DNA from 2 places in the Orrella sp. JC864 genome. Region 2 is predicted to be linked to the other one. Evidence: predicted binding sites of a transcription regulator. Region 2 holds the regulator's gene; the other holds the start of a gene.
The links. The regulator NrdR, encoded in region 2, represses ribonucleotide reductase genes. The targets are predictions, from matches to a motif close to CACNANATNTNGTG.

Region 1: a site for NrdR is predicted at 5,261-5,274, ahead of V8Z80_RS20610 (ribonucleoside-diphosphate reductase subunit alpha). Genes of this name have one in related genera too.

Annotation. Positions count from the first base shown of each region.
Region 1 is NZ_JBANET010000041.1:11-9,450, forward strand. Features, by position in the region: gene V8Z80_RS20600 (histone H1-like DNA-binding protein) at 116-691, opposite strand; gene V8Z80_RS20605 (ribonucleotide-diphosphate reductase subunit beta) at 986-2,173, opposite strand; gene V8Z80_RS20610 (ribonucleoside-diphosphate reductase subunit alpha) at 2,194-5,112, opposite strand; gene V8Z80_RS20615 (methyltransferase domain-containing protein) at 5,525-6,235, opposite strand; gene V8Z80_RS20620 (indolepyruvate ferredoxin oxidoreductase family protein) at 6,331-9,440, opposite strand, start outside.
Region 2 is NZ_JBANET010000034.1:1,349-21,473, forward strand. Features, by position in the region: gene V8Z80_RS20035 (MFS transporter) at 1-111, opposite strand, end outside; gene V8Z80_RS20040 (riboflavin synthase) at 115-747, opposite strand; gene ribD (bifunctional diaminohydroxyphosphoribosylaminopyrimidine deaminase/5-amino-6-(5-phosphoribosylamino)uracil reductase RibD) at 787-1,977, opposite strand; gene nrdR (transcriptional regulator NrdR) at 1,987-2,463, opposite strand; gene glyA (serine hydroxymethyltransferase) at 2,563-3,807, opposite strand; gene V8Z80_RS20060 (YbhB/YbcL family Raf kinase inhibitor-like protein) at 4,005-4,661, opposite strand; gene tyrS (tyrosine--tRNA ligase) at 4,710-5,942, opposite strand; gene V8Z80_RS20070 (M23 family metallopeptidase) at 6,269-7,693, shown strand; gene V8Z80_RS20075 (anhydro-N-acetylmuramic acid kinase) at 7,743-8,873, shown strand; gene erpA (iron-sulfur cluster insertion protein ErpA) at 8,877-9,245, opposite strand; gene V8Z80_RS20085 (DUF6776 family protein) at 9,414-10,163, opposite strand; gene argC (N-acetyl-gamma-glutamyl-phosphate reductase) at 10,254-11,318, opposite strand; gene rpsI (30S ribosomal protein S9) at 11,520-11,912, opposite strand; gene rplM (50S ribosomal protein L13) at 11,925-12,353, opposite strand; gene pmbA (metalloprotease PmbA) at 12,615-13,979, opposite strand; gene yjgA (ribosome biogenesis factor YjgA) at 14,095-14,664, shown strand; gene V8Z80_RS20115 (alpha/beta hydrolase) at 14,661-15,338, shown strand; gene V8Z80_RS20120 (DUF4387 domain-containing protein) at 15,354-15,680, opposite strand; gene V8Z80_RS20125 (acyclic terpene utilization AtuA family protein) at 15,683-17,044, opposite strand; gene V8Z80_RS20130 (Bug family tripartite tricarboxylate transporter substrate binding protein) at 17,113-18,087, opposite strand; gene V8Z80_RS20135 (LysR substrate-binding domain-containing protein) at 18,257-19,156, opposite strand; gene V8Z80_RS20140 (bifunctional acetate--CoA ligase family protein/GNAT family N-acetyltransferase) at 19,153-20,125, opposite strand, start outside.

The DNA of each region.
Region 1 (9,440 bases), on a different contig from region 2:
CGTTTCATGGCTACCCCTCCCTCCGTTCGGGCCGTTTTTGCCTTGAGCCGGCCCAAGGCAAAAAACCGCCCGGACAAGCCGGGCGGTTCAGGTACTGCCTTACCGGTCGGTCCGATCAGGGACGGCCGCCGGTGGGAAAGGGCCACGAGGCCGCGGGGTTCAGCGCGGTCTTGGCGCCCGGCGCGGCAGCCGTCGAGGGCGGCGTGGCGGCAGGCTTCTTGGCGGGCGCTTTCTTGGCAGCGGGCTTCTTGGCCGCGGCCTTCTTGGCGGGCGCAGCCTTCTTGGCCGGCGCAGCCTTCTTGGCGGCTACCTTCTTGGTCGCGGCTTTCTTGGCCGGAGCCTTCTTGGCAGCGGCCTTGGTGGCCGTGGCTTTCTTGGCCGGGGCCTTCTTGGCGGCTACCTTCTTGGTTGCGGCTTTCTTGGCCGGGGCCTTCTTGGCAGCGACCTTCTTGGTTGCGGCTTTCTTGGCCGGGGCCTTCTTGGCGGCTACCTTCTTGGTTGCGGCTTTCTTGGCCGGAGCCTTCTTGGCGGCTACCTTCTTGGTTGCGGCCTTCTTGGCCGGCGCGGCCTTCTTGGCGGCGACCTTCTTGACCGGGGCCTTCTTGGCGGCCGGGGTCTTCTTCACGGCCGCCTTCTTGGCCGGGGCTTTCTTTGCTGCCGCCTTCTTGGCGGCTTTCTTGGCAGTTGCCATGGTCTTGCTCCTTAGGTTCAGGGGTCCCAGAACTTGAACCCGGGCACGCGCCGGCCGGTCAAGGGCGGTTCGTACCCGGGCTATTCATCGGCGCAAGCCCCTGTCCCGAACGGGCGACAGCGCTTCGGTTTGCGCTAATGAATGCCGCACGACCATTTGATATGGCCCCCGCTCCCGTGGCGCGAGCCATCTCAAATGGCGCCGGCAAGCGGCCGTTTCCAGCTCGCCTGCCGTAATGTCTGCTTGCAAAAACCTGCTTCGAGCACCCCCGGCCCAAGGGCCAAGCGGCCGGGATCAATCCCAGCTCAGCGCCCCGCCGGTCTGGTACTCGATGACGCGCGTTTCGAAAAAGTTGCGTTCCTTTTTCAAGTCGATCATTTCCGCCATCCAGGGGAAGGGGTTTTCTTCCTGCGGATAGAGGGGCTCGATGCCGATTTGCTGGCAGCGCCGGTTGGCGATGAAGCGCAGGTAGGACTTGAACATGGTGGCGTTCAGGCCCAGGACGCCGCGCGGCATCGTGTCTTCGGCGTAAGCGTATTCCAGTTCCACCGCCTTGCGGAACAATTCGCGGATTTCCTCGCGGAATTCCGGCGTCCACAGATGGGGGTTTTCAAGCTTGACGGTATTGATGAGGTCGATGCCGAAATTGCAGTGCATGGATTCATCGCGCAGGATGTACATGTACTGCTCGGCGGCGCCGGTCATCTTGTTCTGGCGGCCCAGGGCAAGAATCTGGGTGAAACCGACGTAGAAGAACAGGCCTTCCATGAGGCACGCAAAGACGATCAGCGACTTGAGCAGCGTCTGGTCGGCCTCGGGCGTGCCCGTCTTGAAGTTCGGGTCGGCGATCGCGTCGATGAAGGGAATCAGGAACTCGTCCTTGGCCTTGATCGACGGCACCTCGTTATAGGCGTTGAAGATCTCGGCTTCGTCCAGGTCCAGGCTCTCGACGATGTACTGATAGGCGTGCGTGTGGATGGCCTCCTCGAAGGCCTGGCGCAGCAGGAACTGCCGGCATTCGGGGGCCGTGATGTGGCGGTAGGTGCCCAGCACGATGTTGTTGGCCGCCAGCGAGTCGGCCGTCACGAAGAAGCCCAGGTTGCGCTTGACGATGCGGCGCTCGTCCTCGGTCAGGCCGTTGGGGTTCTTCCACAGCGCGATGTCGCGCGACATGTTGATTTCCTGCGGCATCCAATGGTTGGCGCAGGTGGCCAGGTATTTTTCCCAGGCCCACTTGTATTTGAACGGCACCAGCTGGTTGACGTCGGTCTGGCCGTTGATGATGCGCTTGTCGGCCATCCTGACGCGGCCGGCGGTGCCCACGCCGGCCGGCTCGCCGGTTTGCGCCGGTTGCAGCGGCTGCTCGTCGAACGCGCCCGAGGCCGCGCGCACGGGCTCGGCCGATGCGCCCGGCTGGGCCCCGGCGGAGCCGGCCGGCTGGGTGGCGGTTTGCGGGCGGGTGTCTTCTTCCCAATCTAGCATCTTGATTTCTCCGGAGTCGGTTATTGGCAGGCTTCGCACTCTTCGAAGCCGGGATCGCCGGGCTTCATGGTGCAAACCGCTCCGAGGATTTCAGGTTCGGGCAGCACGGGCGCCGCGCCGGCAGCCGCCACCGCGGCGCCTTGCGCCTTGGTGGGCACGGCGTTGAGCTCGCCGCCCTTGCCGGTGGATTTTTCGGCGCTGGTCGCGCCCAGCGTGCGCAGGTAATAGGTGGTCTTCAGGCCACGCTGCCAGGCCAGCTTGTAGGTTTCGTCGAGCTTCTTGCCCGAGGCGCCGGCCATGTAGATGTTCAGCGACTGCGCCTGGTCGATCCACTTCTGGCGGCGCGCGGCGCACTCCACCAGCCATGCCGGTTCGACTTCGAAGGCGGTGGCGTAGAGCTTGCGAAGTTCGGGCGGAACCCGATCGATGCGGGACAGGCTGCCGTCGAAGTACTTGAGGTCGGCGACCATGACTTCGTCCCAGAGACCGAGCTTCTTGAGATCGCGAACGAGGTAATCGTTAACGACCGTGAACTCGCCGGAGAGATTCGATTTGACGTACAAGTTCTGGTAGGTCGGTTCGATGCACGCAGATACGCCAATGATATTGGAAATCGTCGCGGTTGGGGCAATGGCGATGCAATTGGAATTGCGCATGCCATGTTCTTTGATGCGCGCGCGCAACGCGTTCCAATCGAGCGTGCTCGATTCGTCGACATCGACATGGCCGCCGCGCGCTTCGCGCAGCAGCGCCAGCGTGTCTTGCGGCAGGATGCCTTGCGACCACAGCGAGCCTTCGTACGACTGATAGCGGCCGCGCTCTTCGGCCAGCAGGCTCGATGCCCAATAGGCGTGATAGCACACCGCCTCCATCGAGCGGTCGGCAAACTCGACGGCCTCCTGCGAGGCGTACGGCACGCGCATCATGTGCAGGCAGTCCTGGAAGCCCATGATGCCCATGCCCACCGGGCGATGGCGCTCGTTGGAGTTCCTGGCCTTGTTGACGGCGTAGTAGTTGATGTCGATCACGTTATCGAGCATGCGCATGGCGATGCGGATGGTGCGCTGCAGCTTCTCGTGATCGAGCTCGTAGCCGCCGTCGGCGGTCGGCTTCATGTGCGCGACCAGGTTCACCGAGCCCAGGTTGCACACGGCGATCTCGGACTCGTTGGTGTTCAGCGTGATCTCGGTGCACAGGTTCGAGCTGTGGACCACGCCCACGTGCTGCTGGGGCGAGCGGATGTTGCATGGATCCTTGAAGGTGATCCAGGGATGGCCGGTCTCGAACAGCATCGAGAGCATCTTGCGCCACAGCGTGACGGCCGGCATCTTCTTGAACAGCTTGAGCTCGCCCGTCTCGGTGCGGCGCTCGTATTCGACGTAGGCCCGCTCGAAGTCCTTGCCCACCTTGTCGTGCAGGTCGGGGCAGTCCGAGGGCGAGAACAGCGTCCACTCGCCGTTTTCCATCACGCGCTTCATGAACAGGTCGGGGATCCAGTTGGCCGTGTTCATGTCGTGCGTGCGGCGGCGCTCGTCGCCGGTGTTCTTGCGCAGCTCCAGGAATTCCTCGATGTCCAGGTGCCACGTTTCCAGGTAGGTGCAGACCGCGCCCTTGCGCTTGCCGCCCTGGTTGACCGCCACGGCCGTGTCGTTGACGACCTTCAGGAACGGCACCACGCCCTGGCTTTCGCCGTTGGTGCCCTTGATGTGGCTGCGCAGCGCGCGCACGGGCGTCCAGTCGTTGCCCAGGCCGCCGGCGTACTTGGCCAGCAGCGCGTTTTCCTTGATGGCCTCGTAGATGCCTTCCAGGTCGTCCGAGACCGTGGTCAGGTAGCACGAGGACAGCTGCGAGTGCAGCGTGCCCGAGTTGAACAGCGTGGGCGTGGAGCTCATGAAGTCGAACGAGGACAGGATCTCGTAGAACTCGATGGCGCGCGCCTCGCGGTCCTTCTCGCGCAGCGCCAGGCCCATGGCCACCCGCATGAAGAATACCTGCGGCAGCTCGATGCGCGTGCCGCGCACGTGCAGGAAATAGCGGTCGTACAGCGTCTGCAGGCCCAGGTAGCCGAACTGCAGGTCGCGGCTGGCGTTCAACGCCTTGGCCAGGCGGGGCAGGTCGAAGGTGGCCAGTTCGGCGTCCAGCAGCCCGTTCTCGATGCCGTTGGCGATGAAGGTGGGGAAATAGCGCACGTATTCGTCGGGCACGTCGGACTGCGCCACTTCCTTGCCCAGCACTTCCTTGCGGATGGTGTGCAGCAGCAGGCGCGCGGTCACCTGGCTGTAGGCGGGGTCTTTCTCGACCAGCGCGCGTGCCGACAGGATGGCCGACTTGTAGACTTCGTCGACGGGGATGCCGTCGTAGAGGTTCTTGACCGTCTCGCGCAGGATCGCTTCGGTGTCGATGTATTCGGCCAGGCCCACGCCTGCCGCCTCGATGGTGGTGCGCAGCGTGCCCAGGTCCAGCGGGCGGCGCTGGCCGTTTTCGGTCACGTGCAGGCTGGGGTGCTGCTCGGCGGCGGCGGGCGCCGAGCCTTGCTGGGCGGCGCGCTCCTGGGCGCGCTTTTCACGGTACAGCACGTAGGCGCGGGCGGCGTCGTGCTCGCCCGAGCGCATCAGCGCCAGTTCGACCTGGTCCTGGATGTCCTCGATATGGAAGGTGCCGCCGTTGGGGCGGTTGCGCAGCAGGGCGTTGACCACCTGGCCGGTGATGGTCTCGACCAGTTCGCGCACGCGCGCCGAGGCGGCGCCCTGGCCGCCGTTGACCGCCAGGAAGGCCTTGGTGATGGCGATGGAGATCTTGCCGGGTTCGAAGCCCGCTACCGATCCGTTGCGGCGGATGATGTGGTAGCCGCTCCATTGGCCGGTCGAGGCGTTTTCCTGGGCGGGGGGTTGCGGCGGCACGGTGCTAGGCCGCGTATCGGCGGCGGAGGTCGTCTGCATGGAAGCTCCTGTGCGTGAAAAACAAGGCATGACGCCAGCAGTCATGCCATTAGGGTGTCTGGTGGGCGGGGGATGGGACGCGGCGCGCGGCCGGACGGACGAAGCAGGCTTTGTAACTCCGCTGATAGCGGGATCGCGGCGCTTTGACCACTATATGTAGTGTACCACCCCTGGCTTGGTACTAATTCTAGTGAGGGGGTGTAACGACATCAACCTTTTTCGAGGGCATGGGCAGTCGGCTTTGTTACTGAATGCTGGCCCTTGGCCGGCTATGCCAAGACAGCGAAGTAGGCACTATCAAAGCGAGCGCCCAGGCGGGCAAGCAATGCTTTTTGGCCGCCCCGCGTGCGCCTCCTGGGGCGCGCGCGGGGCGCGCATCATAGCGCGAACGCGGCCGCCGTGCATGCGGCCCTCAGGCGGCCGGCCGCGCCGCCGACACCACCAGCCAGCGGCCGTGCTGGGCCTGCCGGCCGCCGGCCTGGCGCCAGTATTGCCGCTCGTGCTCGTCGGCGGCCCGCCGCAGCCGGCCCGCGCAGTACATCCTGCCCGGCAGCGCCAGCAGGTGCTCGATGGCGCGCTTGGGCTTGCGTTCGTCCACCTCGTGGATGCGCACATCCTCGAAGCCGCAATGGGTCAGCAGCAGGTGCAGTTGGGGAAAGCTGAACGGAAAGTAGGTGATGTAGTCGCCCCGGCGCTTGCCGACCATGGGCGCAAAGCCCGAATGAAAGCCCCGCAGGAAGAACTGCAGGCGCGACCGCGTGTACCAGGTGTTGGGCGTGGAGATCACCACGCGCCCGCCGGGGCGCAACTGGCGCTTGAAGCTGTGCAGCAGCACGCCCGGGTTGGTCACCAGGTGGATGGCCTCGCAGCACACGACCGCGTCGTAGGGCTGCTGCGGCGCGGCCAGCGGCTCGTCCAGGTCGTGCTCGCCGACGGCGCCATAGCCGTCATGCGGGCCGGGAAACTCCCACAGCCCCAATCCGTCGGGCCGGGCCGCGCCCGGCTGCGCCTGCAGGGCCCGCCCCAGCCAGCCGTCGCCGCAAGGCGCATCGAGCACGCGCTGCGCCTGCATGGCGCCAAGCACGGACAACACGGTCGAGTGATACGGTTTCGGACGGGACATCGGGTTTTTCCAGCTGCACGCAGAGCGGCGGTTGTACCCGAGGCGCCGCGGCGGGGCAAGCCCGTCGCGGCCCGCCCGGAGGCCGCCGTGGCCGGCTATGCGCTGCGGCGCAGGTCCGGTTCGGCCGTCCCCCGGCCGTAGTCCTGCAAGGCGCCGGCCAGCGCCTGCCGATAGGCCGCGATGCTGCGCGCCTTGACGTGGCCGTAGCCGCGCACCTGTTCCGGCAGGGCGGCGATCCGTTCGGCCTGCTCCAGCGTGCCGGGGCGCAGATCGCGCAGCAGGCGTTCGATCGCCGCTTCGTATTCGGCCAGCAGCGCGCGCTCCTGGCGGCGCTCGGCCGTGTGGCCGAACGGATCGAGCCAGGTGCCGCGCAGGCGCTTGAGGCGCGCCAGCAGCCGCAGGCCGTGCCAGGTGCGCGGGCCCAGGGTGATCTTGCGCGGCTCGCCGGTACGGGGATCCTTGCGCGCCAGCAGCGGCGGGGCCATGTGGAAGTTCAGCTTGAAGTCGCCGGCGAACCGTTCCTGCAGCGACTGCGCGAAGCGCCCATCGGTATAGAGCCGCGCCACCTCGTACTCGTCCTTGTATGCCATGAGGCGATACAGCTGGCGCGCCACCGTCATGGCCAGGCGCGGCGCCTGGCCCGCTTCGCGCAGCGCGGCCTCGGCCCGCTCCACCGCCGCCACCCGTTCGCGATAGCGGCGCGCATAGGCCGCGTCCTGGTAGGCGGCCAGATCCTGGCTGCGCTCGTGCACCAGCGCGGCCAGGGTCTCGGGGCGGCGCAGCGCCACCACTTGCGCGGGCGCACGCAGCAGCGCCGCAAGGGCCTGCGGCTCGTGCGCCGCCAGCCGGCCGGCGTCGAAGGCCGCCCGGTTGGCCGCCACCGCCACGCCGTTCAACGCCAGCGCGCGCATCAGCGCCGCATGCGAGACCGGCACCCAGCCACGCTGCCAGGCATAGCCCAGCATCACGATATTGGCCAGGATGGCGTCGCCGAACAGCCCTTCGGCCAGCGCATGGGCATCGAGCGTGGCGGGCTGCCCCTGGCCGGCGGCATGGCGGATCTTCTGCAGCAGGGCCTGCGGCCGCGCCAGCGCCTCGGGCCGGCGGATGAAATCCGGCAAGGGCGCTATATAAGTATTGGCCACCACCTGCGTCGCGCCGGCGCGTAGCGTGCCCAGCGCATCGGGCGAGACGCCCGCCACCAGGTCGCACACGATGGCGGTATCGGCCTGCCGCCAGTCCAGGCGCACCGGCGCGGCGCCCTGGCCGGCCGGCGCCAGGCGCAGGTGGCTGAGCACGGTGCCGCCCTTTTGCGCCAGGCCGGTCAGGTCCAGCACGGATACCTCGTGGCCTTCCAGGTGCGCCGCCATCGAGACCAGCGCGCCCACGGTGATGACCCCCGTGCCGCCCACGCCGGCCACCAGCAGGCTGAAGGGGCGTTCGAGCCGGGCCGGCGGCGGCAGCGGCAGGGCCTGCAGGCGCGCCTGCAGCGCCTGCAGGTCCGGACCGGCGGCGGCCTGGCTGCGCAGCGTGCCGCCCAGCACCGAAACAAAGCTTGGACAGAACCCGTCGGCGCAGGAGAAATCCTTGTTGCAGCTGGACTGGTCGATGGCCCGCTTCAGGCCGTACGGAGTCTGGACTGGCACCACGGACAGGCAATTGGATTTGCCGCCGCAGTCGCCGCAGCCTTCGCAGACCGCCGTGTTGATGAACAGGCGTCGGGCCGGATCGGCCACGGCCTTATCCGCCTTGGCCGTGGCCGTCTTCTTCTTGCGGCGGCGGCGCTTCTCGGCGGCGCAGGTCTGGTCGTGGATCAGCACGGTCACGCCCGGGATCTCGCGCAGTTCGCGCTGCACCGTGTCCAGCGCGTGCCGCTCGAATACCTGCACGCCTTCGGGCAGGCGCACCTGCGCGTAGCGCGCCGGCTCGTCGGTGGTCACGGCCACGCGCGCCACGCCCTCGGCCAGCAGCTGGCGCACGATCCGCGGCACCGAGATCGGGCCGTCCACGGGCTGGCCGCCGGTCATGGCCACGGCATCGTTAAAAAGGATCTTGTAGGTAATATGGGCGCGCGCGGCCACGGCCTGCCGGATCGCCAGGTAGCCCGAATGGTAATAAGTGCCTTCGCCCATGTTCTGGAACACGTGCGGCATGTGCACATAAGGCGCCGCGCCCACCCAGTCGGCGCCTTCGCCGCCCATCTGCGTCAGGCCCTGGGTGCTGCGGTCCATCCAGGTGGCCATGTAGTGGCAGCCGACCCCGCCCAGCGCCTGGCTGCCCTCGGGCACTCGCGTGGAGGTGCTGTGCGGGCAGCCCGAGCAGAAATAGGGCGTGCGTTTCAGGCCGTCGGCCTCGTTGGACAGGAATGCGGGAGGGGCGAACTCGGGCGACTGCCAGGGCGTGCGCAGGCCCGCCGTCTCCTGCAGCCAGCGGCCCAGCGGCCCGGCCAGCAGCGAGGGACGAAGCTGGCCGGCCGCGGGGATCAGCGGCTCGCCCGACAATGCGGCTTTGCCGGCCACGCTGGGCCGCGCGGCGTCGTTAAACAGCAGATCCTTGACCTGGCCTTCGACCACGCCGCCTTTTTCCTCCACCACCAGTATGTGCGCCAGTCCCTGCGCAAAGCGCCTCAGGCCCTGGCGCTCCAGCGGATAGACCAGCCCGGGCTGGTACAGCCGCACCGGCGCGCGGGCGTCCTGGCCGTCCACGCCCAGCAGGCGCAGCGCCTGCAAGGTATCGAGCGCGGCCTTGCCCACCGCGATGACGCCCACCCGCGCATGGGGCGCGGGCCAAAGCAGCTTGTCCAGGCTGTGGGCGGCGGCGAACCCGGCCACCGCCTCCAGGCGCTGCGCCATGCGCGTTTCGATGGCCGGGCCCAGGAACTCGCGCGTGCTGTAGGGCAGCGCGCCGCCGCCCGGCAGGCTGTACGGGACGGGCGGGGCGGCCGGCATCGAACGGCCGCTTTCGACGGTCTCGGACACGGCCTTGAAGGCCACCCAGGTGCCGGCATGGCGCGAGAGCGCCCAGCCCCACAAGCCGAAGGCTTCGTAGTCGGCCACCGAGGCCGGGTGCACGATGGGCATGCCCCAGCCCATCAGCGAGGGTTCGCTGGCGTGCGGGATCGAGGAGGACACCGCCGTATGGTCATCGCCCACCACCACCAGCACGCCGCCGTGCTGCGAGGCACCCGCGGCATGGCCGTGATGCA
Region 2 (20,125 bases):
GTAGACCGGTCCGATCACCGGCGCCAGCACGGGCACCACCAGCACGGCGGCCGAGACCAGCGACTGGATGGCGACCGTGATCGCCAGCGTGACGAACGGCGAGGCCCGCACGTCTCAGCCCGTCACGGCGATGCTGTGCGAGCCGCCCAGCATGCGCTCGACGTAGCGGGCGATGGTGTCGACCTCCAGGTTGACGCGATCGCCCGGCTTCAGGTGCTTGAGCGTGGTGGCGGCGACGGTATGGGGGATCAGGTTGATGCTGAAGTCGCAGCCCTCGGCCCCGTCGTCGATGCTGTTGACGGTCAGGCTGACGCCGTTGACGGTGATCGAGCCCTTGTAGGCCAGGTAGCGCGCCAGCGGCTTGGGCGCATGGAGCAGCAGTTCGTGCGATTCGCCCACCGGCGAGAAACGCAGCACCTCGCCCTGGCCGTCGACGTGGCCCGAGACCAGGTGTCCGCCCAGGTAGTCGCCCACCCGCAGCGACTTCTCCAGGTTCACCTCGCCTTTTTCGGCCAGGCCGCTGGTGCGGTTCAGGCTCTCGCGCGAGACCTCGACCTCGAAGCTGTCGTCCGTGCGGGCCACCACCGTCATGCAGGCGCCCTGCACGGCGATGGAGTCGCCGATGCGCACATCGGAAAGATCCAGTGCCCCGGCGGCGATGCGCAGGCGCACGCCGGCCTCGCTGCCCCCGGGCAGGGGCTGGACCTCGGTGACTCGGCCTACGGCGGCGACGATGCCGGTGAACATGGGGACTCCTTGGCTAGCAGTGACCGGAAACGGAAAAGATCATACGCCAGTCGATGCCGGCGGATGCGCCTGCGCTTCGTGGGCCAGCAGCTGCACCCGCTGGCGCAGGGCCAGCCAGCGGGCCGGCAGGTGCGCGCGCAAGCGCAGGTCCTCGCCCACGCGCGCCACGTCGGTGTAGGCAAAGCGCGGCGCCAGGTCCAGGTCCTGCAAGGCCGGCAAGGCAACCATGCCGGCGGCATCGCCCATCAGCATGGGGGCGCTGTAGACCAGCAGCTCGTCCACGCAGCCGGCCGCCAGCAAGGCGCCGCTGAGCATGGGGCCGGCCTCGACATGCACCTCGTTCACGCCGTCGGCGGCCAGCCAGCGCATGACGGCGGGCAGGTCCACGCGCTGGCCGTCGGCCTGCGGCAGCAGCACCACCTGCACGTTGCGCTGGGCCAGGCGCGCCATCTTGTCGTGGTCGGCCTGCGCGGCGAACACCAGGATGGGGCGCCCGTCGATCATGCGCGCGTCCTCGGGCAGCCGCAACGTGCTGTCGATCACGGCCCGGCGCGGCGGATGCGCGGTATCGACGGTGCGCGTATCGAGCAGCGGATCATCGGCCAGCACGGTGCCGATGCCGCTGAGCACCACGCAGCTGCGGGCGCGCCAAAGATGGCCGTCCTGGCGCGCGGCCGGCCCGGTGATCCACTTGGACACCCCGTTGTGCAGGGCGCTGCGCCCGTCCAGCGAAGCGGCCAGCTTGAGCCACGTCCAGGGCGTGCCGCGGCTCATGCGCGCGACGAAGCCGGCGTTCAGCTCCAGGGCCTGGTCCAGGCACACGCCCGTGCCGACGGCGATGCCGGCCTCGCGCAGCGTGCGCAGGCCGCGCCCGTTGACCTGCGGATTGGGATCGCCCATGGCCACCACCACCCGGCCCAGCCGGGCGCTCACCAGCGCATCGACACAGGGCGGCGTGCGGCCGTAGTGGCTGCACGGCTCCAGCGTGACGTAGGCGGTGGCGCCGGCGACATCCAGGCCCCGGCTGGCGGCCTGCCGCAAGGCCACGATCTCGGCGTGCGGCCCGCCGGGCGGCTGGGTGCCGCCCTCGCCGAGCACCTGGCCGCCGCGCACGATGACGCAACCCACGCGCGGGTTGGGACGGGTGCTGAACATGACCTGCCGCGCCTGCGCCAGCGCGCGGCGCATCCATGCCTCGTCGGCCTGCTCGGGGGAAAGACTGGCGTTCACTGGGCGGGACTACTTCTTGAGCTTGCCGGGCAGCAAGGGCCCCTGCATCTCGCGGATGGCCTCGACGAATTCGCCGATGTCCTCGAAGCTCTTGTACACCGAGGCAAAGCGCACGTAGGCCACCTTGTCCAGCTTCTTGAGTTCGGTCATGACCAGTTCGCCGATGTAGGCCGAGGACACCTCGCGCTGGCCGCTGGTCAGCAGGCTTTCCTCGATGCGGGCCACGGCCGCGTCCACGTCGCGCGTGCTGACCGGGCGCTTGCGCAAGGCCAGGGCCAGGCTGCCGCGCAGCTTGCCGGACTGGTATTCGCTGCGGCTGCCGTTGCGCTTGACCACCGAAGGCATGGCCAGCTCGACGCGCTCGTAGGTGGTAAAGCGCCGGTCACAGGCCAGGCAGCGCCGGCGCCGGCGGATGGTATCGCCCTCTTCGGAGACGCGCGAGTCGACCACCTGGGTATCGGAATGGTCGCAGAACGGACATTTCATAAAGGCCTACCTGTCGATGCCGCCCGCACGGCCGTCAATGCGGCGCGGCGCCCGGAAGCTGCCGGCCCGGCCGGCGGCAGGCCGGGCCAGGCTGCCAGTCTAGCGGTAAACGGGCAGCCGCGCCGTCAGTTCGTTGACGCGCTTGCGCACCGATTCGATGACCGCCGCATCGCGCGGGGCATCGAGCACGTCGGCGATCAGGTTGCCGGTGAGCTCGGCCTCGGCCTGGCGGAAACCGCGCGTGGTCATGGCCGGGGTACCCAGGCGCACGCCGCTGGTGACGAAGGGCTTTTCCGGGTCGTTGGGGATGGCGTTCTTGTTGACGGTGATGTGGGCCTGGCCCAGGACAGCCTCGGCTTCCTTGCCGGTGATGCCCTTGGCGCGCAGGTCCACCAGCATGACGTGGCTTTCGGTGCGGCCCGAGACGATGCGCAGGCCGCGCTTGACCAGGGTGTCGGCCAGCACCTGGGCGTTCTTGACCACCTGGGCGGCGTAATCCTTGAACTCGGGCGAGAGCGCTTCCTTGAAGGCCACGGCCTTGGCCGCGATCACGTGCATCAGCGGGCCGCCCTGGATGCCGGGGAAGATGGCCGAGTTGACGGCCTTCTCGTGCTCGGCCTTCATCATGATGACGCCGCCACGCGGCCCGCGCAGCGACTTGTGCGTGGTGGAGGTGACGAAGTCGGCGTGCGGCACCGGGTTGGGATAGGCGCCGCCGGCGACCAGGCCGGCATAGTGGGCGATGTCCACCATGAACAGCGCGCCGTGCTCGCGGGCGATGCGGCCCAGGCGCTCGAAGTCGATGTGCAGCGAATAGGCCGAGGCGCCGGCCACGATCAGCTTGGGCCGGTGCTCCTTGGCCAGCTGCTCCACGCGCGCGTAGTCCAGCACCTCGTCGGCGTCCAGGCCGTATTGCAGGAAGTTGTACAGCTTGCCCGACTGGTTGACCGAGGCCCCGTGCGTCAGGTGCCCGCCCTCGGCCAGGCTCATGCCCAGCACCGTGTCGCCCGGCTTGAGCACGGCGTTGTACACGCCCTGGTTGGCCTGCGAGCCGGAGTTGGGCTGCACGTTGGCCGCCTCGGCGCCGAACAGCTGCTTGAGCCGGTCGATGGCCAGCTGCTCGACCACGTCCACGTATTCGCAGCCGCCGTAGTAGCGCTTGCCCGGATAGCCTTCGGCGTACTTGTTGGTCAGCTGCGTGCCCTGGGCCTGCATGACGGCCGGGCTGGCGTAGTTTTCCGAGGCGATCAGCTCGATGTGCTGTTCCTGGCGAAGGTCTTCCTTCTGGATGGCGGCCCAGACGTCGGGATCCACTTGGGCGATGGTGCGGGAGCGGTCGAACATTGCGGGTTCCTGAAAACCGAAAGATCAAACCGCTAGTTTACCTGCCCGCCCGCCGGCGCCGCCCGGCAAAGCGCAGCGGCGCGGGCCGCGCCGGCCCGAGCGTGGGCTGGCCGCCACGGCCGGAGGCCCTGCCGCAAAAACGGCTCAAGCCAGCGGGAGATCCGCTCAAGTTGCGCCCGGTCCGCCGGCCGGCGCGGCTAGACCGCCGTGGTCGAGCCCACCTGCCGCGGCGCCAGCCGCGGGTTCAGGGTATAGGTGCCCGTCAGGCTGGCCTGGTCCAGCACGCAGCCCTGCATGGCCCGCAGCACGTCGGCGGCAGTAAAGCGCCCCTCGACGGGCAGCTTGTCCACGTTCAGCGCATACAGCGTAAAGACGTAGCGGTGCACCTTGGCGTCGTTCCAGGGCGGGCACGGGCCGTCGTAGCCGAAATAATCGCCATTCATGTCGCGGTCGGCGGCGAACCACGAGGTGTAGTCGTTGACGCCCTGGCGCACGCCGTGCGGCGACAGCGGGCCGCCCTTGCCGCGCGGGGTGATGCCGCTGCTGAACGCCCCTTCGTCGATCTCGCGGCGATCGGCCGGCAGCTCGATCAGGACCCAATGGGCGAAATCCATGCGCGGCAGGTCGGCCGGCACCTCGCGGCCCTCCTGGTTGACGTCGGCCGGGTCCGAGGGTGCGTCCGGATCGATGCAAAGCAGGGCGAAGGAACGGGTGCCCTCGGGCACCTCGTCCCAGGCAAGGTGGGGGTTGTAGTTGTCCGCGAGGGCCACGTGCGACTGCGGGTCGATCTTGGCGAACGCGTAGCGCTCCGGGATAGCCTCGCCTTCCGAAAAGGACAAACTCGTCAGCTTCATGAACGTGCTCCTTGGTACGGCGAACCTTCGCAATATTGGGACGAAGGCCTATCCTCGCAAGGTAACACGGGCGAACTTGCGTTTACCCACCTGCACCACGTAGCACCCCTCGGTCAATTGCAACGATTTGTCTTCGATGCGGGCGCCGTCCACCCGCACCCCGCCCTGCTCGACGTTGCGCTGCGCTTCGGAGGCCGATGCCGCCAGCCCCGCCTCGCGCAGCAGCTTGAGGATGCCCAGGGGCGCGCCGCCCAGCGTGACCTCGGGCATGTCCTCGGGGATGGCGCCGTCGCGAAAGCGCGCCTCGAAGGCGGCCAGCGCCGCCTGGGCGGCCGCCTGCCCATGAAAGCGCGCCACGATCTCGCTGGCCAGCATCACCTTGGCGTCGCGCGGATTGCGGCCGTTCTCGGTTTCGGCGCGCAGCCTGGCGATCTCGGCCTCGGACAGGAAGGACAGCAGCGTGAAATAGCGCCACATCAGGGTGTCCGAGATGGACATGAGCTTGCCGAACATGGACTCGGCCGGCTCGGAGATGCCGATGTAGTTGCCCTTGGACTTGGACATCTTCTCGACGCCGTCGGTGCCTTCGAGCAGCGGCATGGTCAGGATGCACTGCGGCTCCTGGCCGTACTCCTTCTGCAGCTCGCGGCCCACCAGCAGGTTGAACTTCTGGTCGGTGCCGCCCAGCTCCAGGTCCGACTTGAGCGCCACCGAATCGTAGCCCTGCAGCAAGGGGTACAGGAACTCGTGCACCGAAATGGGCACCCCGCCCTTGAAGCGCCGGGTGAAGTCGTCGCGCTCCATCATGCGCGCCACGGTGTAGCGCGAGGCCAGCTGGATCAGGCCGCGCGCGCCCAGCGGATCGCACCACTCGGAGTTGTAGCGGATCTCGGTGCGCTCGGGGTCCAGCACCATGCTGGCCTGCGCATAGTAGGTGCGGGCGTTGCTTTCGATCTGCTCGCGGCTGAGCGGCGGACGGGTGCTGTTGCGCCCGCTGGGATCGCCGATGGTGGTGGTGAAGTCGCCGATCAGGAAGATGACCGTGTGGCCCAGGTCCTGCAGCTGGCGCATCTTGTTGAGCACCACCGTATGGCCCAGGTGGATGTCCGGCGCGGTGGGGTCCAGGCCCAGCTTGATGCGCAGCGGCACGCCGGTGGCGCGGCTGCGGGCCAGCTTGCGGGCGAATTCCGATTCGACCAGGAGCTCGTCCACCCCGCGGCGCACGATCTGCAGATCGGCCTGGACTTCGGGACTGTCGGCGGCGTCGGAGGGGTGGGACATAGCGAAAATCAACCTTGATGGGTAGCGGAAATACGTTAAAAGGTGTTAAAAACGTCGAAATAAATGCCCACATGGGCTAGCATCCTGGGCTAATCATAGTGCAAGCTTTGGCTTAGCTTGTCTCACTAAGTCCCTGGTTTCACTTCAATCCAGTCTTCCCGGCCTTTGCAGCAGGCAGGCCGACACGCAAGGTAACACGCCCCGGCAGGCCGGGGCGGCCCTGCAGCCACAGGCCCTCCGGGGGGCCTGCCGCAGCAGGCCGGCCGGCGTGGCGCCTGCGTGCCGCCAGGGCCGGTTCCGCACTTCCAGGCAGAGGTTCTTACACGATGACTCGTGGGCTAAACACTCCAGCGCGCAACGCAAGCACCCGGATGGACCCCGCGCCTGGCACCGCCACGCTGTCAACAGGACCCTCGCGCCGCATGCGCGTCCTGCGCCGTTCGATGCTGGTGGCGGCCTTCGGCCTGTTCGGGGCCGCCGCCGCGCTGGGCATGGTCCAGACCGACCCCCACGAAGCGCTGCCGCCCCTGCGCCAGGTGCAGGACATCATCACCCTGCCGCCCGAATCGCTGGAAGCCAGCGCGCCCGCTGCGGATGATACCCCGTATGTGCACGAAACGCGGATCCGCCAGGGCGACACGCTGGCCTCGGTGCTGGCCCGCCTGGACGTGGACGCGCCGGGCCTGCAGCGCTTCCTGACGCACGATGCGTCGGCCCGCAGCATCTACAAGCTCTACCCGGGCCGCTCGGTGCAGGCCGCCACCGACGCGGCGGGCAATCTGCGCTGGCTGCGCTACATCCACACGCCGGGCAACGAAAGCGACGGCGAGGTCGTCACCCGGCTGCTGCAGGTCGAGCCCACCGAGGACGGCTACAAGGCCGCCGAACTGACCCACCAGACCGAGCGCCAGGTGCGCGTGGCCGTGGGCACCATCACCAGTTCGCTGTTCGGCGCCACCGACGCGGCCGGCGTACCCGACTCCATCACCCTGCAGATGGCCGAGATCCTGGGCAGCCGCATCGACTTCCTGCGCGACCTGCGCCAGGGCGACCAGTTCCGCGTGGTCTACGAGGTGCGCACCCACGAAGGCCGCTATGCCGGCGCCGGCCGCGTGCTGGCGGTCGAGTTCGTCAACCGCGGCAAGAGCCACACCGCCGTTTGGTTCAGCCCCGAAGGCCAGAGCGGCAGCTATTACGCGTTCGACGGCACCAGCCTGCGCGGCGCCTTCCTGCGCACGGCGCTGAAGTTCACCCGCATCAGCTCCAAGTTCGGCGGCCGCATGCATCCCATCCACAAGCGCTGGATCGGCCACAAGGGCGTGGACTACGCCGCGCCTACCGGCACGCCCATCCACGCCACCGCCGACGGCGTGGTGCACCATGCCGGCTGGATGAACGGCTATGGCAACACGGTGCACCTGCAGCACCATGGCAAGTACTCCACCCTGTATGCCCACGCCAGCCGCCTGGCGCCCGGCCTGAAGAAAGGCGACAAGGTGCGCCAGGGCCAGGTGATCGCCTACGTGGGCGCCACCGGCTGGGCCACCGGCCCGCACCTGCACTACGAATTCCGCATCAACGGCACCCCTGTGGACCCGCTGTCGGTCGACCTGCCGGTGGCGCGCGCGCTGGAGGCCAAGGAGCTCAAGGCATTCCAGGCCGCCGTGCAGCCCTATACCGAGCAGATCAAGCTGCTGACGCAGTTCCAGCAGACCCTGCCGGAAGAACTGGCCAACGTGGCCAGCCGCTGAGCCGGCGGGCAGTCCGGCGCATCGCCGTCCGGACCCGCCGCCTCGCACGCTGCCCGCACCCGCCCAAGCGCCGCACGCCATGGCTCATCCCACGCTTTGCATCGGCCTGATGTCCGGCACCAGCCTCGATGGCGTGGATGGCGTGCTGGCCGACTTCTCGGGCGAGCGCCCGGAAGTGCTGGCCCAGGCCAGCCTGGCCATGCCGGCGGCACTGCGCGCCGAACTGCTGGCCTTGAACACGCCCGGCCATGACGAGCTGGGCCGCGCCGCCCTGGCGGCCAACGCCCTGGTCCAGCAGTACGCCCAGGTGGTGGCCGCGCTGCTCTATCGCGGCGAGGCCGAACCCCGGCAGATCGCCGCCATCGGTGCGCACGGCCAGACGGTGCGCCACCGGCCCGAGCTGGGCTACACCCTGCAGCTGAACGCCCCCGCCCTGCTGGCCGAGCTGACCGGCATCGGCGTGGTGGCCGATTTCCGCAGCCGCGACGTGGCCGCCGGCGGCCAGGGCGCGCCGCTGGCGCCGCTGTTCCACGACGCCTGCTTCGCCGCGCAAACGCCCCGCGCCATCCTGAACCTGGGCGGCATCGCCAACGTCACCCTGCTGCGCCGGGGCCGCCCGCCCGTGGGCTTTGACACCGGCCCGGCCAACGTGCTGATGGACCTGTGGTGCGCCCGGCATACCGGCCAGGCCTTCGATGCCGACGGGCGCTGGGCCGCCGGCGGGCATGCCGATGCGCAGCTGCTGGGTCTGCTGCTGGCCGAGCCGTGGCTGGCCCTGCCCCCGCCCAAGTCCACCGGACGCGACCTTTTTAACGCCGCCTGGCTGGACGGCAAGCTGGCCGCGCTGGGGCGCACGCCGGCTCCCCAGGACGTGCAGGCGACGCTGCGCCAATACACCGCGCAGACCGTCGCCGACGCCATCGGCGCGCATGGCGCGGACATCGAACAGGTATTGGTATGCGGGGGAGGCGCCCGCAACCGCGGGCTGATGCAGGCCCTGGCCCAAGCCCTGAGCCGGCCGGTGCGCGGCACCGACGCGGCGGGCGTCCCGCCCCAGCTGGTGGAGGCGCTGGCCTTCGCCTGGTTGGCCTGGCAGCACGTGCGCGGCCGGGCGCTGCCCACGGCCACGGTTACCGGCAGCCGCGGCGCCCGGGTGCTGGGCGCCTGGTATCCGGCCTGAACGTCAGACCGAGAACGAGGAGCCGCAGCCGCAGGTGGTGGTGGCGTTGGGGTTGCGGATGACGAACTGCGCGCCTTCCAGGTCTTCCTTGTAGTCGATCTCGGCGCCGACCAGGTATTGGAAGCTCATGGGGTCGACCAGCAACTGCACGCCGTTCTTCTCCAGCGTGGTGTCGTCCTCGTTGGTGTCCTCGTCGAAGGTAAAGCCGTACTGGAAGCCCGAACAGCCGCCGCCTTGCACGAACACGCGCAGCTTGAGCTTGTCGTTGCCCTCTTCTTCCAGCAGCTGCTTGACCTTGGCGGCGGCAGCGTCGGTAAAGACCAGCGGCGTGGGCGGCGCCTGCAGGTCGGTGGTTTCGGTGATGGCGTTCATAGGGAGACTCCTGTCGTCCCGGGTGAGGGACGCGTAAGGCCGCGCGCCGGAAAAAATGGCGGGCGCAGGCCCGAGCCCGCCTGCTGGCGGGATATTTAGACACTATAGCGCAGACGCGGTACGGCTGCCCCAGCACCCCTGAAGGCAGCATGGGCTAGCCGGCCGGCCCTAGGGATCGAGCTCGATGCTGCGCGAGGCCCTGACCGTATCGCCTTCAAGCACGTGCACCGTGACGCTTTCGGGGGCGAAGCCTTCGGGCAGCGCCAGCATGCCCTCGCTGCGGACATACTGGTCGAAATTCAGCGCCAGCGTCTCCTTGGCGGCCTCGGAAGGCGACGCGATCGTACCGTCTTCCTTGACCTGCAGCGGGCCCAGCTCCAGGGTAACGTCCTGGCCGTCCGCCTTGCCGGCGGCCATGAACTGCAGCTTGCCCGAGAAGGGCCCGTTGCCGTTGTGGCCGTTGCGCATCAGCAGCACGCGATAGCGCAGCCCCACGCCCTGCCGCACCACGGTGGCCGCGCGGATGTCCAGCGACCCTTGCGGGCCGGGAGGCAGGAGCTGTTCGTAGAAGGCCAGCTGGTCGCGCACGCGGCCCAGTTCGGCCTGCTGCGCCAGCAGCTGCGCTTCGAGTTCCTTGCGTGCGGCCCGCTGCACGGCGGTTTCGCCGTCGGCGGTATCCAGCTGCGCGCGCAAAAAGCGGATCTCGGCCTCGCGCTGGGCCTGGCTGGCCTGCAGGGCCGCCAGTTGCTCCTTGCTCAGGCTGGCGCGGTCCTGGCTGTAATACAGCGTAGCGGCCTGGAAGCCGGCCGCTGCCCCCACGCACAGGGCCAGCAGCACCACCATCAGCCACAGCAGGTACGATCCCCGTCGCCCGCGCCTCGAAGGGGCGGGCTCGGACGGCGGGCGGTCAACATCCATGCAGATCCATCCAGGCTAGACACCCCGTACAGACCCTTGCCGCGGGGCGAAGGTTCCGCACGGGCAGGCGCCGCCTGGGGCCGGTTGACGCTAAGGCAGGATGGCGACCTGGTCCAGGCCGGCCGTCTCGGGCAGGCCGAACATCAGGTTCATGTTCTGCACGGCCTGGCCCGAGGCGCCCTTGACCAGGTTGTCCTGCACCACCAGGATGACCAGCTGGTCGCCGCCCTCGGGCCGCTGCACGGCGATGCGCAGGGTGTTGGAGGCGCGCACCGAGCGGGTCTCGGGCAGGCTGCCGGCCGGCAGCACGTCCACGAAGGGATCGTTGGCGTAGCGCTGCTCGAACAGGGCCTGGAAATCGGTGCCGCGGGCCTCGGGCAGGATGCGGGCATAGAGCGTGGAGAACATGCCGCGGATCATGGGCACCAGGTGCGGCACGAACACCAAGCCGACCGGCTGGCCGCCGTTCAGGCGCTGCAGCTGGGCGGAGATCTCGGGGTGGTGGCGATGGCCGGCCACGCCATAGGCCTTGAAGTTGTCGCTGGCTTCGGAGAACAGCGTATGCACCTCGGCCTTGCGGCCGGCGCCGGTCACGCCGGACTTGCAGTCGGCGATGATGCTGCCGGTATCGACCCGCGCGCCGCCTTCGAGCAGCGGCGCCAGCCCCAGCAGCACGGTGGTGGGATAGCAGCCGGGGTTGCCGATGACGCGTGCCTTGGCGATGGCCGCGCGGTCAAGCTCGACCAGGCCGTAGACCGACTCGGCCAGTATTTCCGGGCAGCTGTGCGGGATCTTGTACCAGCGCTCGAACATGGCCTGGTCCTTCAGGCGGAAGTCGGCCGCCAGGTCGATGATGCGCACGCCGGCCTCGAGCAGCTCGCGCGCCTGCGCCATGGCCACGCCATGCGGCGTGGCGAAGAACACCACGTTGCAGCCGGCCAGCGGGGCCTTGTCGGGGCTGGAGAAAGCCAGGTCCACGCGTCCTCGCAGGTTGGGGAACATCTCGGCCACCGGCATGCCGTCTTCCTTGCGGGAGGTGATGGCGGTGAGTTCCACGTGCGGATGCTGCGACAGCAGGCGCAGCAGCTCGACACCGGTATAGCCGGTGCCGCCGACGATGCCGACCTTGATGCGGGGTTGCGAGGACTGGACCATGATGCGTTCCTGGTAAAGAGACGAAGATATTAACGCGAGCCTGTGACAGCGCCCAGACGGCCCGGCGATGAAAATAGCCCCCACGCTGCGCCTTCGGCTTGCTGCCCCCCCCGAGGGGGCCGCTTTTTCATCTTGGGACGGCCCGGCGATGAAAAAGGCCGCACGAGGCGGCCTTTTTCGACAAGCACGGACGAGCCGCGATCAGCGCTTGCTGAACTGCTTGCGGCGGCGTGCCTTGTGGAAGCCGACCTTCTTGCGCTCGACTTCGCGGGCGTCGCGCGTGACCAGTCCGGCCTGCGACAGCGCGGGCTTGAGGCTGGCGTCGTAGTCGATCAGCGCGCGGGTGATGCCGTGGCGCACCGCGCCGGCCTGGCCGCTTTCGCCGCCGCCGTGCACGTTGACGTGAAAGTCGAACGATTCGAGGTGGCCGGTCAGCTCCAGGGGCTGGCGCACGACCATGCGGCCCGTTTCGCGGGCGAAGTATTCGTCCACAGCCTTGCCGTTGACGACGATCTTGCCCGTGCCCTTCTTGAGGAACACGCGCGCCACCGAGGTCTTGCGGCGGCCGGTTCCGTAGTTCCAGTTACCGATCATGATGGGCCTTCCTTAGAAATCCAGCGGCTGCGGCTGCTGGGCGGTGTGCGGGTGCTCGGCGCCGGCGTACACCTTCAGTTTCTTGATCATGGCGTAGCCCAGCGGACCCTTGGGCAGCATGCCCTTGACGGCCTTCTGGATGGCGCGGCCGGGGAAACGCTCCTGCAGCTTGCGGAAGTTCGTCTCGCGGATGCCACCGGGATAGGTGGTGTGGCGGAAGTACTTCTTGTCTTCCGTTTTGTTCCCGGTCACGACGATATCGGCAGCGTTGATGATGACGATATAGTCGCCCGTGTCGACGTGGGGCGTGAATTCCGGCTTGTGCTTTCCGCGCAGACGGCGTGCGACTTCGCTGGCCACACGACCGAGGACCTTGCCCTTGGCGTCGATCACATACCAGTCACGCTTGACTTCATGCGGCTTGGCCACAAAGGTCTTCATGATTGGATTCCTGTTGAAAATGGTGCGCCGCCCACACCGGGCAGCGGCAATGCGCCTTACCTGTCCCGCGCCAAAACGTTATAAAGAGCCGTCCGTGCGCTTCCGATCCGCCCCGATAAAAAGGGCTTTTTCATAGGTAAGCCGGCCATTCTAGCACATTGCGCATTTTTGCCAAGCTGTCAAGCATTTATGCCACAGCGCCGCCGGGACAGGGCCCGCCCCGCGTGATCCCGTCCCGGGCAGGCCAGCCGGAAAACCGGCTCAGGCCCCGGCCACCGACATGCGCTCGATCAGCACCGAACCGGCGCACTTGGTGCCGCGGCAGATGCGGTCCGCCCCCACCGCGACGATCTGCCGGAACATGTCGGCCAGGTTGCCGGCGATGGTCACCTCCTGGACGGCGTGCTGGATCTCGCCGTTCTCGACCCAGTAGCCGAAGGCGCCGCGCGAGTAGTCGCCGGTAACGTAGTTCACGCCCTGGCCGATCAGTTCGGTAACCAGCAGGCCCGTGCCCAGCTTGCGCAGCATGGCGCGGAAATCATCGTCCTCGCGGGTCAGGGACGAGTGCAGGGTCAGGTTGTGCGATCCCCCGGCATTGCCGGTGGAAACCATGCCCAGCTTGCGCGCGGTGTAGGTGGACAGGAAATAGCCCTGCAGCACCCCGCCCTGGACCACCTTGCGCGAGAGCGTGCGCACGCCCTCGTCGTCAAAGGGCGAGCTGCCCATGGCGCCGGGCACGAAAGGATCTTCGAGCACGTCCACGTGCTCCGGAAAGATGGGCTTGCCCAGCGCATCGACCAGGAAGCTGGCCTTGCGGTAGAGCGCGCCCCCGCCGGCGGCCTGCGTCAGCGCGCCCAGCAGGCCCAGCGCCAGCGGCGCCTCGAACAGCACCGGGAACTTGCCCGTCTTGATGCGTCGGGCCGACAGGCGCGAGAGCGCGCGTTCGGCGGCGTAACGGCCGACGTCTTCGGGCGCGGCCAGCCTGGCCGGGTCGCGGTCGCTGCTGTACCAGTAGTCGCGCTGCATGTGCGCGCCGCGCCCGGCGATGGGCGCGACCGACAGGCTGTGGCGCGAGTACGGGTAGCCCGCCAGGAAGCCGCGGGTATTGCCCAGCACGAAATGGCCTTCGTAGGTGCTGACGCTGGCCCCGTCGGAATTGGTGATGCGCGGGTCGGTTGCATCGGCGGCCCGCTCGGCGCGCACGGCCAGGTCCACGGCCTGCTCGGTGGACAGCGGCCAGGGATGGTGCAGCGACAGGTCGGGAAAATCGCGCGCCAGCAGTTCGGGCTCGGGCAGGCCCGCGGCCGGGTCTTCGGCGGTATAGCGGGCGATGTGCCAGGCGGCCTCGACGGTTTCCTTCAGGGCCGCGGCCGAGAAGTCCGAGGTCGAGGCCGAGCCGCGCCGCTGGCCGGCGTAGACGGTGATGTCCAGCGATCGGTCGCGGGTCTGCTCGATGGTCTCGACATCGTGCTTGCGTACCGTCACCGCCAGCCCCTGGCTTTCGGATATCTCGGCGGCCGCGTCGCTGGCGCCCAGCGAACGGGCATGCCCGAGCGCCTGTTGCACGAGTTCGCGAAAACGCGCCTGGTTTTCCTCTATGGGTAGGGAGTGTTGAGCTTTTGCCATTGCAGTCCAATGCGGTGAGACGGGTATCATAGCCAAGTCGACCGAGCCGGCGCCCGCCGGTGCGGGCTGCCATCGGGCAAGCCCTGCCGGCCGGTCCCTGCCTTCGCACATCCGCATGAACGTTCATTCCCCCCAGCCGGGCGACGCGCCCGGCAGCGGCTTCGACGACGATTTCGACGACCGCCCCAGCAAATCGCAGGTCAAGCGCGAGATGCATGCCCTGCTCGACCTGGGCAAGACGCTGGTCGAGCTGCCCCCCGAAAGGCTGCGGCAGCTGCCGCTGTCCGAGCGCCTGTACGAGGCCATCCGCGAGGCCCAGCGCATCACCAGCCATGGCGGGCGCCGCCGCCAGGTGCACTTCGTGGGCAAGCTGATGCGCGACGCGCCGGCCGAGCAGATCCGCCGCCAGCTGGACGAGTGGTCCAAGGGATCGCGCGAGCAGACCGCGCACATGCACCGCCTGGAAGCCCTGCGCGAGCGCCTGCTGCAGGACGACGAGGCGCTGACGCAGCTGCTGAACGAGCACCCGCAGGCCGACAGCCAGCACCTGCGCACCCTGGTGCGCCAGGGCCGCAAGGAAGCGGCCGCCAACGCCGCGCTGCCCGAAGGGCGCGAGCCCCAGCGCAAGCATTACCGCGCCCTGTTCCAGGCGCTCAAGAACCTGATCGAGACTCCCGCACAATGAGCCTGACCGACCTGCTCGACACCGTCGAGATCGAGACCGCGCCCAACCCCACGCACGCCGTGATCTGGATGCACGGACTGGGCGCCGACGCCAACGACTTCGTGCCCATCGTGCCCGAGCTGCGCCTGGGCGCAAGCCCGGCGGTGCGCTTCGTGTTTCCCAACGCCCCGGTGCAGCCGGTCACCATCAACGGCGGCATGGCCATGCGCGCCTGGTACGACATCCTGGTGATGGACCTGGTGCGCCGCGAGGACGGCCCGGGCATCGTGCGCTCGGCGCAGGCCATCGCGGCCCTGATCGCGCGCGAGAACAGCCGCGGCATCCCGGCGCGCAACATCGTGCTGGCCGGTTTCTCGCAAGGCTGCGCCATGGCCCTGCACACCGGGCTGCGCCATCCGGAACGGCTGGCCGGCCTGGTCGGCCTGTCGGGCTACCTGCCGCTGGTCGACGCCTTTGCCGGCGAGCGCCATGCGGCCAACGCCGACACGCCGATCTTCCTGGCGCACGGCACCTACGACCCGGTGGTGCAGCTGGCGCGCGCCGAGGCCTCGCGCGCCATGCTCGAACAGATGGGCCACCCGGTGCAATGGCATACCTATCCAATGCCCCATTCGGTGTGCCCGCCCGAGATCGGCGACATCGCGGCGTTTCTCAGGCAGGTGCTGCAGGGCTGAGGCGGGACGCCGGCCTCAAGCCGGTACCTGCATGCGAGTAAGGGGCACGTGCTGCTGGCAGCCGTACACGTCGCGGTCGGTCACGTCACCGGAACTCACCGGGCGCCGGATGGTGATCTTGAAGGCCCGGGCCGCATCGAAGGGTGTGCACACCAGCACCTGATCCGGGGCGATGGCAAAGGCCCGTGCCACGCTTTGCACCGTCAATACGCCGCTGCGCTTGACGTGCAGGTAGGGCTCGTCCCGATCGAACATGATGTCGAAGGTCAGCTCGAAAGGGCCTGAATTCTTGCTGCGTATGACCTTGGCGTAGTCGGTCATGGGCCGTGTCTGGCTTGCCATGTTCAGTTCCTGATCGTTTCGTAATGAATGGGAAAACACTCGCAGGGATCGGCCACCGGCATCAGGTGATAGATCGAGAACCGGTAGGCCGGCCCGACCGGGATGCCAAAAGGCGAGAACGGATAGGCCATATTGCCGGCCGTAGTCAAGATGCCCGGGTAATGCGCATGTTGCAGCACCCCGCGCGAGAACATCGCCACCGCCGTGGCCGTGTCCTGGTCCGGCGCCACCGCGTCAATGACCAGGCCCACCTCCTTGGGCGCCACGTCCGGGTCGGGCTCCAGGCTGCCCATGACGCCGTCCTTGCCATAGGTGCGAAACAGCAGGCTGATGCCGTTCTCCTGCAACCCGAAGCGCTCCTGGGCACGCTCGCGCACGTGCTCGAAAACGTGGTCCAGTTCGCGGATCATGACCGCGTCGCGTATGCCCACCACCACGATGCTGCGATAGCCGACCTGCTGCGCGGCCTCCAGCTTGACGCGGTACTGCGGATCCTTCAGATAGGCGCTGCCGCGCACCCGCACGATGCGCTCGCCGGACTGCTCGAAGGTGGCGCGCGTCAGGTCGTTGATGCCGCCGGGGCCGGCCTGCAGGAAAGGATCGCTGCGCTCGTACAGCGAGTGGCCCGCCACCGAGACCGTGGTGCAGCGGCTGTCCGGATTGCCCGGCTCGACCTCGAAATGGTCGGCGCGCACGCGGCCGATCATGGGTTCGCCCAGGTCGTAGGGCACGGCCGACAGCCCGGCGCACTCCAGGATCTTGCCGCAGTGCAGGGACAGGCCCGGCTCGAAGCCGCGCAGTACCGGCAGCGCCGCGAACACTGCGTCGTCGCAGGCACGACCGGCGATGATGACCTCGGCGCCGGCCTCGAGCGCGCGCATGAATGGCTCCATGCCCATCTGCGCCACGACCGGACCGGCGGCATCGACGGTCTCGGTGCTCAGGCTACCCTGCGGCCCCAGCGATTGCAGCGGCCCTGCCGCGATCTTGCGCTTAAGGTAGTCCTTGTCTATCTGGGCGCCGATGATGGCCAGCTTGAACGAGAGCTTCTGCTCGGCCGCAACCTCCCGCACCAGCCCGATCATCGCGGCCAGCGTGGCGTCCGAACCATTGGTGATGGCCGAGCCGATCAGCAGCGGAATGCTGGCCGAGCGCGCCGCGGCCAGCATGACGGCCAGGTCGCGCCGGTAGGCCGACATGGGCAGGAAGGGACGATCCGCGCCATGGTAGTAGGGCCCCATGTCGGTGGAGCCGGCATCCTGGCCGATGAAATCTGGCGCGGCCTGCATGGCCCGCTTGAACGAGGCCAGGTTGTAGCCGCTGCCCATGGAGCCCGATGGCGCGACGCCGGTGACTTGTTTCATTTTCTGCTTCCCGAAAAAACAGGCCGGGCGCTGCCCGGCCAAACTGGCGCCCACAGGCGCCGCCTTGCCTAGTTGGACGAAAGGTTCACGATCTTGGCCAGTTCGGCCCAGCGGGCGGCGTCATCGGCCATCATGGCCTGAAAGTCCTGGACCGAGCCGCCCTTGCTTTCCATGCTGTTGGCGGCCATGGCCTGCTGGAACGACGGTTCGTCCAGCATGTCGCCGACGATCCGCGACAGCCGTTCGATGCGCTCCTGCGGCGTGCCGGCCGGCGCCATCAGGCCGATCCACACCGAAGCCTGCAGGTTGGGATAGCCCAACTCCGCGAAAGTAGGCACGTCCGGCAAAGCGGCCAGGCGCTGGGGCGAAGCCACCGCCAGGGGCCGCACCATGCCCGATTCGGTCAACCCCTTGGCCGAACCCACGAAGGTGAACAGCAGCGGCACCTGGCCCCCGGCCAGGTCTTGCAGCGCCGGCGCGGCGCCACGGTACGGCACGTGGGTAACCGAGGCTCCCAGCTGCTGGGCCATCAGCTCCATCGCCAAGTGCGAGATGCTGCCATTGCCGCTGGAAGCGATTTGCAGGCTCTGTCCCTTGGCTGCCTCGACCACGTCGGCGAACTGCCGGTACCCGGACTTGGCGCTGGCATAAAGCACGGCCGTCTGGTCCACCAGATGCACGACCGGCACCAGGTCGCGCTGCGGGTCGTAGCTCATGTCCTTGTAAACCAGCGGCGCGATGGTCACCTGGCCGTTGCTGGCCAGCAGCAGCGTGTGGCCGTCCGGGGCGGACTTCGCAACCCGCGCCGCGCCGATCAGGCCGCCGGCGCCACCCACGTTCTCCAGGATCATGGCTTGGCCTGTGGTTGCCTCAAAGCGCTGGGCCAGGGGCCTGCCGACCGTGTCCAGGGAGCCGCCCGCCGGATAGGGCACCACCAGGGTGACAGGACGGTCCGGATAGGAGGCGGCCAGCGTCACGCCGGGAAGCGCCGCCAGAACGACCGCCGCCAGCCGGCGGCGCGTATGCAACAAAGCTCGCTTCATCGTTTTCCCCTTGTCACTGGGGCTGCCGAGACGGCGCCCCGCCGCCTTGCCGGCGGTTCGGGAAAAATTCTAGGAGCGGGGCACCGGCCTGTCTCATGCCGATATGGCGCCGGCGCATAACATCGCGTTAATCACCGCGCCAGCCGGGCCTGTGCAGGCAATTGCAAGGCTAGCCGGCAGGCACCAGCAGGGGATGCCGCAGGCCGCGCAGGGTATCGACGAACTCCTGCACGATGGCCGACAGCGGCTCGTAGCGCGAATAGCCCAGTCGCACCTGCAGGTCGATGGTCGGATGCAGCGCGCGCACCTGCAGATCTGGCCAATCGCCGCCCAGCTGCGCCTGTTCGTCGACCAGGGCAATGCCCAGGCCGCGCCTTGCCATGGCGCAGGCCACGTGCGTCTGCTTGACCTCGGCCACCCAGCGCGGCGCCATCCGCGCACCGTCGTACAGGCGCGCTATCGCATGCGCCAGCGGTGTCTCGGCGCTATAGCCGACGATGGCCTCGTCGCGCAGGTCCGCGATGCGCAGCCGCTCGCGCGTGCACAGGCGATGGCCCGGCGGCAGCACTGCGACGATGCGGTTGCGAAACAGCGCATGGCTTTGCAGGCGGGCGTGCTGCAGGGGCACGATGGCCACTGCCACATCGGCCTTTTGCGTGAGCAGCGCGTCGGTCAGCGCATCGGCCAGCATGCCTTCGATGCAGACCCGGACATCGGGCTGGCGCTGCGCGAAAGCGGCGATTGCCATGGGCATGAGCGCACTGGCCAGACTGGGGCTGCAGGCGATGCGCAGTACGCCCCTGCCAAGGTTGGCCATGTCGCTGGCCAAGCCGTTGATACGCTGCACGCCCTGGTACAGCAGTTCGATCTCGCCAAACAGGCGGTGCGCCTGCGGCGTGGGATGCAGGCGCCCGCGCAGCCGCTGGAACAAGGCAAAGCCCAGCTTCTGTTCCGTATAGGCCAGCAGCCGGCTGACCGCCGGCTGCGAGACGTGCAGCAACTGGGCTGCGCCGCTGACCGAACCGGCCACCATCACCGCCCGGAAAACCTCGATCTGACGCAGGTTCATGACGCCGAAGGGCTAGCGCCGCCATGCAGGTCCAGCCACACCCGCCGCATGGTCGGATCCTCGGGGTCGGGATCGTTGACAAAGCCCAGGCGCGTCATCAGCGACAGCATGGGCCGGTTGTTGGCCAGCACCATGCCGTCGATGTACTCCAGGTGCTGCTCGCGCGCCGCTTCGATCAGGACTTTCATCAGCTCGCCGCCCAGGCGGCGGCGCTGCCATTCGTCGCCCACCACCAGCGCGTATTCGGCGCCGCGCCCGTCCGGATTGCGCAGGTAGTGCGCCAGGCCGATGATGACTTCGCGCGGATGGCCGCGATGGGCGGGGTTGGGCACATGCGTGGTGGCCACCAGGGCCAGCTCGCGGTGATAGTCGACCTGCGTGTAGCGGGCCAGCATGCGCGGGGTCAGCTCGCGCATCATCGAGACGAAACGCATGTAGCGGGTGCGCTCGGACAGGTCGCGCACGAACTCCTGCAGCGCCTGGGCGTCCTCGGGACGGATGGGGCGGATGGTCCAGGGCGTGCCGTCCTCGAACTGACGGGCCTGCACCCAGCGCGTCGGATACGGATGGATGGCCATGTGCGGATAGCCGCGCGCCTGCGGGTCGGACACCGTCGGCTCGGCCGTGAGCGTGATGGCCACCGCCCCGGCGGTCAGCGCGGTATCGCCCAGGTACAGCGGATCGATCTCCAGCGATTCCACATCGGGCAGCTCGCTGGCCAGCGCCGCGGCCTGCTCGAGCAGTTCCTGCAAGGCATCGAGCGCGGCCGGACTGGCCGCCCGCGCCAGCACGCGGCGCCACAGGCGGCTGCGCTCGATCAGCTGACGCGCCAGGAAGGCATTGAGCGGGGCCAGGTCCATGCCGCGGTCCGGGCCGTCGAGCACGCCGGCCGGCCCGCCCGTGCCCAGCCGCACCACCGGCCCGAAACGCTGGTCGCGCGCCACGCGCACGGCCAGCGGCACCGGCGCG